3 regions of the Telluria sp. GW821-FHT07G12 genome follow, and region 3 is predicted to be linked to each of the others. Evidence: predicted binding sites of a transcription regulator. Region 3 holds the regulator's gene; each other region holds the start of a gene.

Region 1 (4,087 bases), on a different contig from region 3:
GCATGGCCGCCGCCCGCGCCTTCCGTGTGGAAGGTGTGGATGGTGCGGTCCTTGAACGCCGCCAGCGTGGACTCCAGGAAGCCGGCCTCGTTCAGGGTGTCCGAATGCAGGGCCACCTGCACGTCCATGCGCTCGGCCACCGCCAGGCAGTTGTCGATCGCGGCCGGGGTGCTGCCCCAGTCCTCGTGCAGTTTCAGGCCCACCGCGCCGGCCTCGATCTGCTCTTCCAGCGGGCGCGGACGGCTGACGTTGCCCTTGCCGAAGAAACCGAGATTCATCGGGAAGGCGTCGGCGGCCGCCAGCATGGCGTGGATGTGCCAGGGGCCGGGCGTGCAAGTGGTCGCCGCGGTGCCGACCGCCGGCCCGGTGCCGCCGCCCAGCATGGTGGTGATGCCGGAGGCCAGCGCTTCCTCGATCTGCTGCGGGCAGATGAAATGGATGTGGGTGTCGACGCCGCCGGCGGTGACGATCATGCCTTCGCCGGCGACGATCTCGGTGGCGCCGCCGATGGCCAGGGTCACACCGGGCTGGATGTCCGGATTGCCGGCCTTGCCGACGCCGGCGACCAGGCCGTCCTTGATGCCGATGTCGCCCTTGACGATGCCCCAGTGGTCGACGATCACGGCGTTCGTGATGACCGTGTCCATGACCTGCGCGTGCGGCAGCTGCGACTGGCCCATGCCGTCGCGGATCACCTTGCCGCCGCCGAATTTGACCTCTTCGCCGTATACGGCAAAGTCGCGTTCGATCTCGATCAGCAGGCCGGTGTCGGCCAGGCGGATGCGGTCTCCCGTGGTCGGGCCGAGCATGTCGGCATAGGCCTGGCGCGAGATGCTCGTCATGCGGACGCCTCCTGCCCGGGCAGCGGACCGTTCACGCGGCCCTGGAAGCCGACCGCCACCCGCGCGCCGGCCAGTTCGACCAGCTCCACGGTGCGCTGCTGGCCCGGCTCGAAGCGTACCGCGGTGCCGGCTGCGATGTTCAGGCGCATGCCGAGCGCCGCCTCGCGTTCGAAGCGCAGGGCCGTATTGACCTCGTAGAAGTGATAGTGCGAGCCGACCTGGATCGGACGGTCGCCGGCGTTCGCCACCGTCAGCACATGCGTGCGGCGGCCGGCATTCAGAACGATCTCGCCCTCTTCCAGAAAGTATTCGCCGGGGATCATGCGGTCTCCATTCAAACGATGGGCTGGTGGACGGTGACCAGCTTGCTGCCGTCCGGGAAGGTGGCTTCGACCTGGATCTCCGGGATCATCTCCGGCACACCTTCCATCACGTCGTCGCGGCCCAGGATGGTGGCGCCCTCGCTCATCAGCGCGGCGACGCTGCGGCCGTCGCGCGCACCTTCCATGATCGCGGCGCTGATGAGCGCCACGGCTTCCGGATAGTTCAGTTTCAGCCCGCGTGCGCGGCGGCGCTCGGCCAGCAGGGCGGCGGTGAAGATCAGCAGCTTGTCTTTTTCGCGGGGCGTCAGGTCCATGGTCGGCTCCTAGGTGTTCCAGATGCGCGGCGGGCGGCCGTCGAGGCCCAGCAGGTGCGGCCGCACCGCCTGCCACACGCGCAGCATGGCGGCGCGCGCGGTTTCGCTGTCGTCGCCCAGGTGGCGCGCCACCAGCACCGATTTCACCTGGCTCAGGGCCAGGCCCGGGACACCGCCGCGCAGCGCGGCCGCGACCGCCGCCGGCAGCGGCTTGCCGACCGCGAGCAAGGTCGCGCACACGCTCTGCCCGTTCAAGCCCAGCGGGCTGTCCAGGCCGGCGGCATCGAGCCGGCCCTGCTCATGCCAGACCAGGCGGCCGGCCTGGCGGATGCGGGTGCGCTGGGCAACCTGCCCGCGCACGAAGCGCTCGCCCATCGCGCGCCGGCCGAAGCACAGGATCTCGCTGCCGATATAGGCGGCGCCCTCGCCCAGCTCGACCTCGTGTTCGAGCTCGACGCCGGCGCCGTCGTAGAAGATGCTTTCCTGGGGCAGCCATTCGAGCGCGGCGCCGTCGGCTATCCGCAGGCGAACGTCCTGGCGCGACAGGCGGTCCTGCGCGCGGTACCACTTGGCGGCGCCGGGCGTGGTGGCGAAGACCCTGCTGCTGCCGCCCAGCCGGACATCGATCTCCAGGCGGTCGCCGCCTACCACGCCGCCGGGCGGGTGCACGAGGATCACGTGGCAGGTGCGCGGCCCTTCCGGATACAGCGCCTTCTGCACGCGCAGCGGTCCGGCATGCGCACGGCTTGCGAGCCGCGTGAACTCACCGTCGCAGGTGAAGCCCAGGTCCAGGCTGGCGCGCCAGGGCGGCGCCGGCGGCGGCTGGAAGACGGGAGTGGAAAGGGAGGAATCGCGCATACCTCCTGTTTAGCAGGATGCGTGCCATGGCAATCAGGGGCGCCTGGCGCCTGCGCGCTGCACCCGAAAGGGAAAGCGCACCAGGGCGGTGCGGCCGGCGGACCTTAAAAGCGCACGCCGGCAGACAGCGCCAGGGTGTCGCGGTCGGAGGTCGGGTTGTAGTCGCCGCCCCAGATGCCGACGTACTGCAGGTCGGCGAAGTAGCGTTTGCGGTATTCGAACTGGCAGCCGGCCGACAGCATGCGCCGGCCCTCGTTGATGGCGAAATCGCCGGACCAGCCCTTCACCTCATGGCCGAAGCCGGCCGTCAGCTTGGTTGCCAGGCCAGGTGCAAACTCGGGCAGGCGCGCGTCGAGGCGCAGGCGGTAGCTCCATGAGTTGGCGGTCTGGTAGCCGCGCTGGCTGCACTGGCGCGCCGCGTCGCCCGTCATTACCGTGCAGACGCCGTTCACCGGACCCGGGCCGAACACGTCGGCGCGGCCATAGCGCCGCACGTTCTGGTCCGGCAGGCCCGGCGTGTGCTTGCCCATCAGTTCCACCAGCCCGGTCAGCGGCACGCCGAAGGCTTCCCAGCGGTGCTGCACGCTCAGCTGAAGCTGGGCCATCGAATACAGGTCGTAACCCGGGAAGATGCCGCCCGGCGGCACCGCGTCGACGCTGGTGCGCAGCATCGCCGGTATGCTCGGGTTCAGGAAAGGCGGCAGCACGTCGGCCGGCGACAGCATGAAAGGGATGCGCTCGCGCCAGGACAGTTCGGCGCCGTAGGTAGTGGCGCCGGCACGGTGGCTGGCGGTGAAGGCCGTCAGGCTTGCGTTGCTCACGTACTCGGTAAAGAAGCGCATGTTCAGGCCGCCCGGGTCGCCCGCGATCAGGGGCGCGCCGACGCGCGTCGAGCGCCGCAGGCTCGGCATGGGCATGCGCCAGCCATAACGCGCATGGTAGACGCCGAATTCGGTATCGCCGTCCGCTTGCCAGAACAGCGCCAGGCCACGGTTCGGTGCGTCCGGCTTCACTGTCGGCAGGCGCTGCATGAACGCCCCCTGGGCCATCCGTGCACGATCGCTCAGGCCCCCTGGAGGACCGGCCATCACGGCATTGCAACCGTCCGCAGCGTAGTCGCTGATCGCCCAATAGGTGCCGCAGGTATCGATCGCGCTGGGCCGGAAAGCCTGCACGAAGCCTTCCAGCGCCCAGCCGGGCGCCAGGCCTGCGCGCGCGAACAGCATCGGGGCCGCTACCCGCGTCTCCTGGGGCAGGCTGCCGGCGCGCCGCGACGCCGGAAAGTCGCGCGGCGCCATGGCTTCCAGCGCCGGTCCGCGCTCGCTCCAGGGCGTCAGCTGGCGGCCGGCGCGCAGCAGCAGGCTGTTGCCGCCGGGCGCCATGCTGCGCTCGAGCCAGGCTTCGCCCAGGGCCACGCCGGAAAAGCGGCCCAGCTTGTCCGTGCCGGCATCGCCCAGAGGCTGTCCAGCGGCGTAGCGGCTGATCGAATTGCCCCAGGGCCGGGCATCATGCCGCAGGCCGTCGTCGTACCAGGCCTTGACGCGGACCACCCCGTTCATCGTGGCGCCTTCGTAGCGCAGGTCGAGGTTGCCGAGCCATGCGCGCGACACCCAGTCATGGCGCGCGTAGTTCAAATTGGCGTCGTCGGCATTCGCGCCCATGCCATAGCCGACCAGGCTGATCGCGGCCGAGTTGGCGGCGGTGAGCAGCAGCGGATCGGGCGCCTCCAGCCGGTTGACGCCGCCAAATG
Region 2 (4,087 bases), on a different contig from region 3:
TGACCGATTCCACCACCGAGCCGAAGCGGTTGCTGTAGCCGGCCACCAGCTTGTGCGGGAAGAAGGGCGAGCTGACCACCACCAGTTCCTCGTGGCGGCTGCTCGGCGCTTCGCCGCGGCGCGTCACCAGCGGGCTGCCGTTGAAGCCGTAGTTGTTCAAGGTCGAGGCGTTTGCGGTAATGAAGGACAGGTACTCCTCGGTGGCGCGCGAGAACACGATCGGGCCGTAGATGAAGTACGAGGGATAGCCGCCGTCCAGGTCCGGAATCAAGAGCGGGCGCTTGCCGGCGACCGGCACCTGCACCTGCATCGTCTTGCCGTCGCGGACCACGGTCAGCGGCACCTTGCCGTCCTTTGCCACCTGCTGCACGCGGTACTGGAAGCGCACGCGCAGGTTGGGGCCCAGCTTGACCATGCCCTGGTCGTCGACCGGGTAGTCGCCGATCTTCGTGATCAGATCCCATTCCTTGAGCGGATAGGATGCATCGCTGCTGTTCGGACGGTGCACGACCACACCGCGGACCGACTTGTCGATCTTCAAATACTGGCGCAGCACCGGGTTCTCCAGCGTCTGGGTGTCGTCGAGCAGCTGCGGCTTGCCGTCGTAGCGGCCGTCCGCCACGTCGCGCAGGAACAGTTCGACTTCCTCGTTCGGGATCACGTAGCCGATGTTGTTGGCGCTGGCGATGATGGAGTAGGCCAGGCCGACCATGCGGTCGCCGGCGACGATCGGGCCGCCGCTGTTGCCGGGATTGATCGGGGCGTCGATCTGCACGCGCAGGCCGGAGGCGCCGAAGAAGTAGGGGACGTATTCGACGCGCGAGACGATGCCCTTGGTGATCGACAGCGAGTTGCCGCCCATCGGGTAGCCATAGGCCATGACCGCGTCGCGCACGTCGGGCAGCACGCTGGCGCGCTTCAATGCGGGGTGTTCGTCGAAGAAGGATTCGTCGTCGAGCTTGAGGATGGCGAGGTCGATCCCGCGCGCGATCGCGACCACGGTGGCGCCGACCTTGTCGCCTTCCTCGCTGGCCTGCACCTGCACCTGGCTGGCATAGCCCACCACGTGGGCATTGGTGAGAATGCGCTTGCCCTCGATGACCACGCCGGAGCCGGTGGCTTCCTGCGGCGTCGCCTTGGTCCAGGGCCGGTAGGGGTCGGGGCGGCGCAAGGTCGTGAAGATCTTGACGACCGATTTTTCGATACTGGAGCTGTTCGCGGGCCGGGTGGGCGGCGCCTTGGCGTCGATGTCCTGGGCCTGGGTGGCGAGGCTGGAAGCGGCAAGCAGGGCCGCGGCGGCAAGTCGGATCAATTTCATGCGCCGACTATACACTGAGGGACGGCGCAAAAATTCACAAATTCTCACCGCGGCTTCACATTCGCCGCGGTGAGCATCGATCGCGTATTTACGGCTTCACGAACTTGAGCGTCATGCGGTCGCTCTCGCCGATGGCCTGGTATTTGGCGCGGTCTTCGTCCTTGTTGGTCAGGGTCGGCGGCAGCGCCCACACGCCGTTCTTGTGGTCGGCCTTGTCCTTCGGATTGGCGTTGATCTCGGATTTGCCGGCCAGCTTGAAGCCGGCGCTCTCGGCCATCTTGATCACATAGGACTCATGCACATAGCCGCTCGAGGTCTTTGCATCCTGCGGCATCGCTTCCGGCAGGCGGTGTTCTTCGATCCCCAGCACCCCGCCCGGCTTCAGGCTGGTGTAGGCGGCCTTGAACACGGCCTTCAGCTCTTCGTCGCCGCCGTCGTCGATCCAGTTATGCAGATTGCGGAAGGTGAGCACCATGTCGGCGCTGCCCGGGGCCGCGAAGTTGTAGGTCGATGGCGGCTCGAAGACGCCCTGCACGACCTTGCCGAAGACCGCCGGGGTGGCGTCCAGCTTCTGCTTGAACGCCACCGTGCCGCGCTTGGCCGGATTGAACGCCGGGCCCGCGGCAATCAGCTTGCCGTTATCGCGCAGGTAGGGCGCCAGGATCTCGGTGTACCAGCCGCCACCCGGCGACAGCTCGACCACGGTCATGTTCGGCTTGATGCCGAAGAAGCTCAGGGTTTCGTAGGGATGGCGGAAGCTGTCGCGCGCCGCGTTGGCGCTGCTCCGGTGGCTGCCCGCGATGGCCGCGCGCAGCTGCGCGTCGTCGTTCTTGTCGGCGGCTTGTGCGAGGCCGGCCAGGCCGCTTGCCAGCAGGGCGGCCAGGATGAATCGTTTCATTGTGTCGTCTCCAGGGTCGATGGCATCGGCGCCATGCCGTGCCGCCCGGCGATCATCGGCCACGTCACAATTGTCGTCAAGTAAAGATGTGTATGTATCGCAGGCGTCCGAGCGGACACTCCCCGGACAGGGCGCGGACACTGTCCAGCCGAACACCGGACCGCCCCGTGCGCCGCAAGCAGGGATTCAGGCGCTTGGCATAAAGATTGCCTATTCAAAAACTTTACTTGCTGATATGGTTCAGCAGCCAAGAACGAAGAAGACCAAGCGCAGTACAAACAAGCGGTCCGTCCGCCGGGCCACTGTCCACTTCAGGAGACGTCATGGAACGCCGTACCTTCCTCAACATCAGCGGCCTGGCTTTCGGCTCGATGCTGGTTCCCGTCTTCGGCCGCGCAATCGCCGCCGAAGAACTGCTCAATCCGATGCCCGTTGCGGCCAAGAAGATGCTGGCCGATACCGCGCTGAGCGCCGCCACCAAGGCCGGCGCCAGCTACTGCGACGTGCGCATCGGCCGCTACCTCAACCAGTACGTGATCACCCGCGACCTGAACGTCGAGAACGTGGTGAACACCGAGTCGGCCGGCATCGGCGTGCGCGTGGTCTGCAACGGCGCCTACGGCTTTGCCGCGACCAACGACATGACCCCGGACGGCGTGGCCGGCGCGGCGCGCCAGGCGGTGGCGATCGCCAAGGCCAACGCCAAGCTGCAGTCCGAACCGGTGCAGCTTGCACCAGTCAAGGGCGTGGGCGAGGTGTCGTGGGCGACGCCGGTGACCAAGGACTGGCGCACGGTGCCGATCAAGGAAAAGGCCGAGCTGCTGATCGCCGCCAACAAGGCCGGCATGGAAGGCGGCGCCAACTTCATGCAGTCGATGCTGTTCCAGGTGAACCAGCAGAAGTACTTCGCGTCCACCGACGGCTCGTATATCGACCAGGACATCCAGCGCCTGTGGGCGCCGCTGACCGCCACCGCGGTCGACAAGGCGACCGGCAAATTCCGTTCGCGCCAGGGCCTGTCGGCGCCGGTCGGCATGGGCTACGAATACCTGGACGCGCGCAAGGAAGACAAGATCAAGGCCGCCGGCGGCGTGGCGACGCTGTACACCCGCTCCTACGACATGATCGAGGATGCCCGCGCCGCCGGCCGCGACGCCAAGCGCAAGCTGACCGCCAAGACCGTCGTCCCGGGCAAGTACGACCTGATGCTCTCGCCGGAACACCTGTTCCTGACCATCCACGAATCGGTCGGCCACCCGACGGAACTGGACCGCGTGCTGGGCTACGAGGCGAATTACGCCGGCACCAGCTTCGCCACCCTCGATAAATGGGAGTCGAAGAAATTCAACTACGGTTCGCCGCTGGTGAACATCGTAGCGGACAAGGTCACCGCCGGCTCGCTGGGCAACGTCGGCTTCGACGACGAAGGCGTCAAGACCAAGCGCTGGGACATCATCAAGGACGGCATCCTGGTCAACTATCAGGCCACGCGCGACCAGGCCCACATCATCGGCGAGAAGGAATCGCACGGCTGCTCGTATGCGGACAGCTGGAGCAACGTGCAGTTCCAGCGCATGCCGAACGTCTCGCTCCAGGCGGGCAAGAAGAGATTGAGCCCGGACGAGATGGTCAAGGACATCAAGAAGGGCATCTACATCGTCGGCGACGGCTCGTTCTCGATCGACCAGCAGCGCTACAACTTCCAGTTCGGCGGCCAGCTGTTCTACGAGATCAACAACGGCAAGATCGGCCAGATGCTGGAAGATGTGGCCTATCAGTCGAACACCCAGGAATTCTGGAATGCCTGCAGCGCCATCTGCGATGAGCGCGACTGGCGCATGGGCGGCTCCTTCTTCGACGGCAAGGGCCAG
Region 3 (4,087 bases):
GGCTTTCTCGCTGGTGCTGGTGATGACGACGGCGTCGACGCCAGCGTCCTCGCGCCAGGCCAGCAAGGCCTCCGTCATTGCGCGCACCATTTCCAGCGACAGCGAGTTCAGGGCCTTGGGACGATCCAGGGTAATGATGCCGGTGCCATTGGCCACACGGGTCTGCACGTATTCGCTCATGTTCTTTTATTTATGAATGGGAAAACGGCATTGTAGCGGCCTACCAAACGAAAAGGGCGCCTGATGCGCCCTTCGTCTTGCTTATGCTGCGCCAGCGGAATGATCACGCTGCAGCGGCAGCTTCTCCTCCTTCAATGTCCTCGTTGGCCATGCGTTTTAGTGCTGTGTGACTGTGGTCCTGCAGCATCTGCTTGTACTTCTGAACCTGCCTGTCCAGGCGGTCCATCAGCATGTCGATCGCAGCGTAGAGGTCGTGCGCAGCGCTGGCGACGTGAACGATCTTCCCAGCAACACGCAGGTTGATCTCGGCCTTCTGGCGTTTTTCTTTCTCGGTGAGATTGTCAATGCAGAGGATGACGTGGGAGTCGATCACTTGATCGAAATGGCGGGTGATGCGTTCGAGCTTGTTCTGTACGTATTCACGGATTGCTGGGGTTACATCGAGATGATGTCCGCTGATAGTGAGATTCATACACACTCCTTTGAAGATGCGCTGTCAGGTTATCAGTATCTGGGTGCCCTGCAGCTTATTACAAGGATTTGCGGAGGCTGACGGGCGGGATCTTCAGCGCCTCACGGTATTTCGCGACCGTGCGGCGTGCGATAACCATTCCCTGTTCCCCTAGCATCTCCGCGATCTTGCTGTCGGATAAAGGGTTCTTGGGGTCTTCTGCTCCTGTGAGTTGTACGATGAGAGCGCGTATCGCGGTCGAGGATGCTTCACCACCTGCCTCGGTCGCAACGTGACTCCCGAAAAAGTACTTCAACTCAAACATGCCGTGCGGCGTCAGCATATATTTCTGAGTTGTGACGCGAGAAATTGTGCTCTCGTGTAGACCTAGTGTATCAGCTATCTCACGTAAAACAAGGGGCCGCATGGCAACCGCGCCATGGGAAAAAAAGTTCCGCTGGCGCTCGACGATTGCTTGCGCGACACGCAGGATCGTGTCGAAGCGCTGGCGCATGTTTTTGATCAGCCACTTGGCTTCCTGCAACTGCGCATTCAGCTGCGATTCCGATTTCCCCTGCTTCAGCAAGGCGGCGTAGATGCTGTTCACGCGCAGGCGCGGCATCACTTCCGGATTCAGCTGCACGCTCCAGCCATCCTTCGCGCGGCGCACGATCACGTCCGGCACCACGAAGTCGGAGACGTCGGATGCGAAGGCCGCGCCCGGATGCGGATTGCACTGGCGGATCACGGCCTGGGCTTCGCGCAGGTCTTCGTCGTCGCAGTCGAGGGCCTTCTTGAGCTTGTTGAATTCGCGCTGCGCGAACCAGGTCAGGTAGCGCTCCACGATGACCAGCGCCATGCGCCGCGTCACCATCGCCACGCCGGGCATGCGGCGGATCTGCAAGGCCAGGCATTCGGCGGCGCTGCGTGCGCCCACGCCCGGCGGGTCCATGCTCTGCACCATCGACAGCGCGGTGCGCAGTTCCTCGAATTCGATCTCGAGTTCGGTCGGCATGCGCGCGTGGATGTCGTCCAGCGATTCTTCCAGGTAGCCGTTGTCGTCGAGGGAGTCGACCACGATCTCGACCAGCGCGCAGTCGCGCGGCGAGATGCAGGTCAGGCGCACCTGTTCCATCAGGTGTTCGCGCAGCGAGATGGGGCTGGCTTCCAGCTGCGGGCGGCCGTCCTCTTCCTCGCCGCCGCTGCCCGAGCGGCCCGATTCGCCCCACTCCATCTCGTGCTCGGCGCCGCCGGCCTCGCCGCTGTCGCCGCCTTCCGACTCGCCGCCGCCGCTGCCATTGCCTTCCTCGCCCTGCCCGGATGCGGGAGGCGAATCGGGCGTGGTGGAAGTCGACGCACCGTTGTTGATCGCACCGTCCGCCAACAGGCGCACCGAGCGATCGAGCGGATCGTCGAGGCGCTCGAGCAGCGGATTCTCACCCAGGACCTGTTCGATCTCCTGGTGGAGTTCGAGCGTGGACAGCTGCAGCAGGCGGATCGACTGCTGGAGTTGCGGCGTCAGCGCAAGATGCTGTGAGGTCTTGAGTTGGAGCGTCTGTTTCATGACTACATCCTGAAGTGTTCACCCAGGTAGACGCGGCGGACGGACTCGTTGGCGATGATGTCGTCGGGACGGCCCGAGGCCAGCACGGCGCCCTGGTTGATGATGTAGGCACGGTCGCAGATGCCGAGCGTCTCGCGCACGTTGTGGTCGGTGATCAGGACGCCGATGCCGCGCTCTTTCAGGAAGCGCACGATACGTTGGATCTCGATCACGGCAATTGGATCCACGCCGGCGAAGGGTTCGTCCAGCAGCACGAAGCGCGGATCGGTGGCCAGCGCGCGCGCGATCTCCACGCGACGCCGCTCGCCGCCCGACAGCGACATCGCCGGGTTCTCGCGCAGCTTCTCGATCTGCAGCTCGGCCAGCAGCTCGTCCAGGCGTTCCTGGATGCGCGCCTTGCTCAGCGGCTTGCCGTTCTCGCGCTGCAGTTCCAGCACGGCGCGGATGTTCTCTTCCACCGTCAGCTTGCGGAAGACCGAGGCTTCCTGCGGCAGGTAGGACAGGCCGAGCATGGCGCGGCGGTGGATCGGCAGGCTCGTGATGTCGGTGCCGTTGATGACGATGGCGCCGGCTTCGGCCGGCACCAGGCCCACGATCATGTAGAACGAGGTGGTCTTGCCGGCGCCGTTCGGGCCGAGCAGTCCCACCACCTCGCCGCAGGCGACCTCCAGCGAGACGTCGCGCACCACCAGGCGCTTGCCGTAGCTTTTCTGCAGTCCCTTGGCGACCAGGGTGCTGCCACCGCATGCGATGTCGGCCGTGGCGGCGTTTGCTTGTACATCCATCATTGCTTTCCTGCTTCCGGTTGCGCTGCCGAGGCCGGGCGGCGCGTGTAAAAAGTGACGCTGACGCGATCCTTGCCCGGCTTGTCGCTGCCGCTCACGTCATTCATGTTCAACAGGACTTCTTTGCGGGCGTCGTAGGAAATGAACGGGCCGCTCATCTCTCTGGTCACGGTGCGGCCGTCCAGCTGCCTGATGACGGCGTGCGAGATCAGTTTGACGACATCCGTGCGCTCGTCATATTCCATGCGCTCGCCGTAGCCTTCGGCCCACTCGTCAGCGCCGCCGTCGCGCTTCTGGCGAAACGACGCGGTCTTGCCGTTCGCCCCGAACAGCACCACGGTCCGATAGCCATCCGGCGTTTCCCTGATCTCGGCGCGCTCGGCCTTCAGCAGCATGGTGCCGCGGGTGCCGATCACATTGCCGGTCAGGATCACGGTTTGGGTGGCCTGGTCGATTGTCGCCTTGTCGCCTTCGACATTGAAGGGCTTGAGCGAATCCGCCCGCTCGGCCTGCGCGAGCGGCGCCAGCATCAGCGTGGCGAGGGCGGCGGCGAGGGCGCGCTTCATGTTACTGCTTCCCTGCCGGCGCAGCGGCCGGCGTAGTACGGCGCGGCGCGATAATGATGGTGCTGCGGCCGCCGCCCGCCTTGCTTTCGCCGCTGGCGTCGTTGAACACGTTGGCCTGCTCGGTGCGGTTGTCGTAGGAGATGAAGGGGCCGTTCACCTCGCTCGTCATGCGCTTGCCTTCCAGCTGCTTGACGATGGCGTTGGCGAACAGCTTGACCACCTCGGTACGCTCGTCGTACTCGATGCGCTGGGCCTGGCCTTCGGTCCACAAGTCCGGGCCGCCGTCGCGCTTCTGGCGGAAGCTGGCGGTTTTGCCCGGTGCGGCCGTCAGCGTCAGCAGCATGTAGCCCTCGGGGGTTTCCTTCAGCACGGCCTTGTCCGACTTGATCAGCAGGGTGCCGCGCGTCAGCACCACGTTGCCGGTCAGGATACGCGTCTGGGTGGCTTCGTCGATGTGGCCGCTGTCGAAATCGATCTGGGCCTGCTTGAGCGAATCGGCGCGCTCGGCCGAGGCTGTCAGGCTGGCCAGCGAAAGCATGGC

What was found. The regulator sigma-54, encoded in region 3, starts transcription at its own class of promoters, with help from an activator protein. The targets are predictions, from matches to a motif close to TGGCANGNAANCTGCTTT.
Region 1: a site for sigma-54 is predicted at 2,347-2,364, ahead of AC07PE_RS25190 (urease accessory protein UreD). Genes of this name have one in related genera too.
Region 2: a site for sigma-54 is predicted at 2,412-2,429, ahead of AC07PE_RS26265 (TldD/PmbA family protein). Genes of this name have one in related genera too.

The regions. Positions count from the first base shown of each region.
Region 1 covers NZ_JBWKQA010000009.1:94,244-98,330, forward strand. Annotated here, with positions in the region: gene ureC (urease subunit alpha) at 1-842, opposite strand, end outside; gene AC07PE_RS25180 (urease subunit beta) at 839-1,165, opposite strand; gene AC07PE_RS25185 (urease subunit gamma) at 1,177-1,479, opposite strand; gene AC07PE_RS25190 (urease accessory protein UreD) at 1,489-2,337, opposite strand; gene AC07PE_RS25195 (DUF1302 domain-containing protein) at 2,442-4,087, opposite strand, start outside.
Region 2 covers NZ_JBWKQA010000011.1:32,624-36,710, reverse strand. Annotated here, with positions in the region: gene AC07PE_RS26275 (S1C family serine protease) at 1-1,318, opposite strand, end outside; gene AC07PE_RS26270 (class I SAM-dependent methyltransferase) at 1,407-2,216, opposite strand; gene AC07PE_RS26265 (TldD/PmbA family protein) at 2,540-4,087, shown strand, end outside.
Region 3 covers NZ_JBWKQA010000008.1:110,588-114,674, reverse strand. Annotated here, with positions in the region: gene AC07PE_RS24195 (enoyl-CoA hydratase/isomerase family protein) at 1-180, opposite strand, end outside; gene hpf (ribosome hibernation-promoting factor, HPF/YfiA family) at 284-652, opposite strand; gene AC07PE_RS24185 (RNA polymerase factor sigma-54) at 711-2,195, opposite strand; gene lptB (LPS export ABC transporter ATP-binding protein) at 2,198-2,980, opposite strand; gene lptA (lipopolysaccharide transport periplasmic protein LptA) at 2,980-3,546, opposite strand; gene lptA (lipopolysaccharide transport periplasmic protein LptA) at 3,548-4,087, opposite strand, start outside.